Regions from separate parts of the Pseudoalteromonas sp. TAB23 genome, predicted to be linked through region 1. Evidence: riboswitches for the same ligand, from Rfam matches in the RefSeq annotation. Region 1 holds a riboswitch; the other holds the start of a gene.
The links. A riboswitch is a leader RNA that binds a small molecule or an ion and turns the genes downstream of it on or off. The one in region 1 is predicted to bind cobalamin.

Region 2: it holds a riboswitch for cobalamin, as region 1 does, so the genes downstream of both, L654_RS0121375 (TonB-dependent receptor) here and L654_RS0105780 (ABC transporter ATP-binding protein) in region 1, are expected to answer to the same signal.

What each region holds. Positions count from the first base shown of each region.
Region 1 is NZ_AUTP01000146.1:6,669-8,801, forward strand. It holds gene L654_RS0105775 (porin) at 1-375, shown strand, start outside; cobalamin riboswitch at 428-562, shown strand; gene L654_RS0105780 (ABC transporter ATP-binding protein) at 809-1,621, shown strand; partial or broken gene L654_RS01000000125585 (iron ABC transporter permease) at 1,623-2,133, shown strand, end outside.
Region 2 is NZ_AUTP01000324.1:51,158-54,629, forward strand. It holds gene L654_RS0121365 (YajQ family cyclic di-GMP-binding protein) at 79-561, shown strand; gene L654_RS0121370 (hypothetical protein) at 763-1,548, shown strand; cobalamin riboswitch at 1,612-1,796, shown strand; gene L654_RS0121375 (TonB-dependent receptor) at 1,833-3,472, shown strand, end outside.

The DNA.
Region 1 (2,133 bases):
AAAAAGAGCGCTGTATACGCCTCTATTGCAGCCGATAGTGAAGTAAATGGCTACGACGTAGTGCGTGCATCAATCCAAGGTAAAGTTGAAAACTTTAAATTGGGCGCAATGTACCAAACACAAGAAGCAGTAGATGGCAGCGCAGAAGCTGATGGTTACTTGCTAAATGCTGCTTACAGCATGGGTAACAACACATTTAAAGTGCAATACCAAGATATGGACTTTGACGACAGCGACGATAAGTCAGCAATTTCAGTTGGTCTTGATCACAAATTAAATAAAAATATTAAAGTATTTGGTTTTTATTCAAGCTTCGATATGGACAACAACGTTGACCAAGACTACGTAGGCTTAGGTATGGAATACAAGTTTTAACGATTAGTTAAAACACTCCCTTTTTAACCGCGCTCTTTTGAGTGCGGTTTTTTTTGCTTTAAATTATTTACTTAGCCGCCCATAATAGAGCTTCATTTGGAATGAGGTGCGAGTCCTCGACTGTTCCCGCAACTGTAATTAGCGCAAAGCTTTAAGTCAGATACAAATGGTATAATACCAATTTTATTAAAAACATGATCTTTCTAGCGAATTAAATAACTTACTAACTTCGTTAAAAATTATTCATATAGAACAACTATATGTCATAATTTCCGCCTTGTTATTAAGCTATTTATTTGTCGCTATAATAAATCACTAATTTAATGCAATTGGTATGAATTCTTTTAACGAGCGGGTTTACTCATTTTTTCTTGTAGTGCATTAGTATTTTTATCGCATTTTTAGTGAGTTTAACCTAGCCTAGGACTGACTATTGCACACTCAAACGCCATTAAATACACCATTACTAAACGTTAAAAACGTATCGTGGGATATTGGCAATAAAACGATTCTCAAAAAAATAAACCTTAAAATAACCACAGGTAAATTTGTTGGTTTAATTGGCCCTAATGGCGCAGGTAAATCGAGTTTATTGCGTTGTCTATATCGTTTTAATAAACCTAGTGATGGCATTGTAGAGTTTAACAACACCGACATTTGGCAGCTAAAAAGCGATGAGTACGCAAAAAAAGTAGCGGTTGTTTTACAAGAAACCCCGTCGCAATTTAACTTAAGCGTATTTGATGTTATTGCGCTTGGGCTAACGCCTCATAAATCGCTATTTAGCTCAATAACTAACATTGATAAACAAAAAATCATTCAAGCAATCAATACAGTCGGGTTGGTAGATCATAGTGAGCAAAGCTTTGAGTCACTTTCGGGCGGTGAAAAGCAACGTGCCTTGATAGCCCGCGCCATAGTCCAGCAACCTCAACTGTTAATAATGGACGAGCCAACTAGCCATTTAGATGTTAGATACCAAATACAGGTTATGGAGCTTGCTAAATCGTTGGGCGTAACGGTGTTTGCATCGTTTCATGATTTAAACTTAGCCTCTGCAATGTGCGATGAACTAGTGGTTATTAAAAACGGTGAAATTACACATACAGGCATGCCAAGTGAGGTATTAACCGAAAACATGCTAGGCGACGTTTTTGGTGTCTGCGCCCAAGTAAATAACCACCCGCAAATATCGAAGTCGGGAAATAGCATCCCTCATATCACTTACTTTTATGGTTACAAATAATATGAGCGCAGTTAATACTCGCCAATCACTTGCGCTATTTATAAGTGCTTCAGCTGCTTTATTTAGCTTATTTGCAGCACTTAGTTTTGGTGCAGCAGATACCTCACTTCAAGATGTATTTAATAGCTTTTTACTCTCAAATGATGCGTCTTTTAATACGCGTATTATTTACGAGCTAAGAATGCCACGCACATTACTCGCCTTTTTAGCAGGCTCTGGCTTAGCAATTGCGGGGCTTATTTTACAAACGGTAACGCGCAACCCTTTAGCCGATCCTTACTTATTTGGTATATCGTCGGGTGCCTCATTTGGCGTGGTGTTACTTATGGCATTAGCAGGCATTAGCGCAGGCTTTATGCTATCTGCAGCAGCACTGCTGGGCAGCTTACTCGCTATGAGTTTATTAATACTTATTGCAGGTAGGCAGCAAAGTGCACAGGTAGAATCAATGCTATTAGCTGGCGTTGCTCTGTCGTTTTTATTTAGTGCGTTTACCAGCCTGTTGCTTTATT
Region 2 (3,472 bases), on a different contig from region 1:
CAGAAAAATGTAAAGATTTATAATTTTAGCGTTATAATTGCCACATAAAATTAAGATTAAATAGTTAGGAGCAAACCAATGCCTTCATTTGATATTGTATCTGAAGTAGAAATGAACGAAGCTAAAAACGCAGTTGATAATGCAAATCGTGAGCTAGAGACTCGCTTTGACTTTAGAGGCGTAGATGCATCTATTGAGCTAAATGACAAAACAATTAAGCTTAAAGCTGAAGCAGACTCTCAGGTTATGCAATTATTTGATATTTTAGCTAACAAAATATCTAAGCGTGGTATGGATGTATCAAGCTTAGAGCTTCAAGATATTACCCGTGCAGGTAAAAATGTATTTCGTAACGTTGGCTTAAAGCAAGGTATCGAAAAGGACATGGCTAAAAAAGTAGTTAAAGCCATTAAAGACTCTAAAGTTAAAGTTCAAGCTGCTATCCAAGGCGAAGAAGTACGTGTAACGGGTAAAAAACGTGACGATCTTCAAGAGGCTATGCAAGTAGTGCGCAGTGCTGAGCTAGGTCAGCCTTTTCAGTTTAAAAATTTCCGCGATTAATTAATAAATAGTTTTAAATTAAGCATGCTTTAATCTGTTTATACTTACAGACAGATTGAAGCTACTTACTCTTTTTAAATATCTCACTATTATCCCTCTTTATTGCCTAGATACTCCCGTATGTATTAATCTCCTTTTTGATATTTAAGCTATTATATTTAATCACATGCAATTAAGTACTTCACACTAGAAGGTATTAAAATGAAACGTCATCAATTATTTTTGTTATTTGTTTTGCTTACATTTACCAAACCAAGCTTATCAAAAACAGTTGATATTGATGTACTGGTTGAAGATGGCTACTTTCCCATTATTATTAATGCGCAAAAAAAACAGGGTTTTGCTCCTGAGTTTATTAAGATTTTAAACGGCGCACAGCAGGAGTTTAACTTCGTACTTGAGTCTCTACCTGTAAAAAGGCTTGCTTTGTCAGTTGAAAAAAATAATTTTGATGTTTTATTTTTAATGGCACTGCAATGGATCCCACAATCAGCGCAAGAGAATATTAAAAAAACCGAATTTTATACCATTACCAAAAATGAGCTTTATACGCTTAAAGAAAATACAAATGAGCAAGCTTACTTTGACGACATTACGTCATTAACAAAGGTTGGGGTATTGGGGTACTCGTATCAATTTGCTGGATTTAATACCGATGCCGAATTTTTAAGTGAGGAACATCAGGTAAGTTTAACCATTGATGAATTCAATGTGGTTAAAATGCTGCTATTAAAGCGCGCGGAAGTAGGTGTTTTAAATAATATTGCTTACCAATATTTTAAAAATCAAAATACTTTTAATATGGATTTACTCTATAAAAGTAACGTACCAGATGCCGTTTATAAAACGCACTTTTTAGTTAACTCTAAATCAAATAAGATCACTAGTAATAAAATGGATGAAATACTAAGCTTACCTACTGCACAAATACAACTTCAGAAGCTACTTGATAAATATGGAGTTTCTTCAAACTATACTAGCCCCTAACTGCATTTTAAAGGTTTTTAGCTGTATAGACGTCCATTGACATTTGTAAACAAAATACTCACAATAGCGACATATTTTCAAGGTGCTTGCTAGCCACTTCATGTAATGATTTTTTTAGCAGGATAATCGGGAAGTTGGTGCGTTTTCATGATGACTACAAGCCCAACACTGCCCCCGCAACGGTAAAGTATTGCATATTTTGATGTGCTTACTGAGTCCGGAGACCGGCCTTGATGCAATCTTACTTACTTAAATCTTTGCGGTGGGCAAAGGTAGGGGACATCATGTTAAACAAAACAACTTTAGGCGTTGCTATTTCTGCTGCGCTTTCATTTTCTGTGTCTGGCGCAGAGCAATCAATTGAAAAAATAACCGTTACAGCTAATAAATTTGAGCAATCAATCAATGACGTTTTAGCAAGTGTAAATGTTATTGAGCGTGCAGAAATAGAAGCAAGCAACGTACGCGATTTACCAACCTTATTAAGCACGCGAGTTGGTTTTCAGGTTAATCCAAACGGTGGTTTTGGCCAAAATACAGGTGTGTCACTTCGTGGTACTGGCTCTGGCGATACGCTAATTTTGATTGACGGTGTACGTACAGGCTCAGCAACACTTGGTCAAAAAGCATTAAATAATGTCCCTTTAAATAGTATTGAACGCATTGAAATTATTAAGGGCTCTCGCGCGGCTGTTTATGGCTCTGATGCACTCGCTGGTGTTATTAATATTATTACGCGTGAGTCGGATAACTTATCCCTAAGCGCTACATTTGGTTCTGACTCTTATCAAAATTATCAAGTTGCAGGCTCTGTAAAATCAGATGATATAACAACAGCATTTAACGCAGGCTTTGAAAAAACAGATAACTTTGATGCACTGCAAGGCGTAGCACCAGATGAAGATGGCTATGAAAATAAAAACCTTGGTTTTAAAATAAACTACACCGATGCACATTACGGCGACTTTAAGTTTTTAGGCCAATACAGTGAAGGCTATGCAGATTACGACAGTCGCTTTAGTCCAGCCACAAGTACTATAGAAACAGGTGATTTTAAAAACTATCAGCTTTCTGCAGGTTGGAGTAAAAACTACACTAACCAATCGCACAGTATTGATATTGCTATTTCAACAGATGATTCTCACGATACCTCAGCATTTGGTGTAAATGATTTTATAACTAAACGTGTGCAATTTGATTATAACGGTCAATATATACTATCTGAAGAGCTTAATATTAGCGGTGGTGTTAACTGGTACAACGATGATGTATCGCACAGTTCAACGCAGTATGATATGCAAGAGCGTGATGTATTAGCTGTATTTGTTGGGGCTTATTACAATGCTGAAAAAGTGTTAGCTAATTTAACAATTCGCCAAGACGATGATGAACAGTTTGGTGATGAAACAACATATACAGCCGCTGCGGGTTATCATTTATCTGAAGACGCCACGTTCCGCATAAGCCAAAGCACTGGCTTTAAAGCACCTACATTTAACGATTTATACTTTCCGGCTTTTCCTGGTTTTCCACCTTCATCTAATCCTGATTTAGAGCCTGAGAAATCATTAAATCAAGAGATTGGGTTAAATGTAGATTTTGATATAGCAAGTATTGACGTTGCTATTTTTAGAAATGATATTGAAGATAAGATATCTTTAGATTCTAACTTTTTTCCTATCAACTTGAATGAAGCACGCTACGAAGGGGTTGAATTTAGCTTATCTCAGCAGTTTTTTGGTTTTGATAGCAACCTTAATTTTGCTTACTTAAGCGCTGAAGACGAAGAAACGGGCGCAGAGTTGCGTAATGTTGCTAAACGTACTTTTAACTGGGAACTTGCAAAACAGTTTGGTGCTTTTGACGCAAGCTTAGACATGCAATACCGTAGCGACCGACAAGGTGCTGTGACGCGTTTAGGATC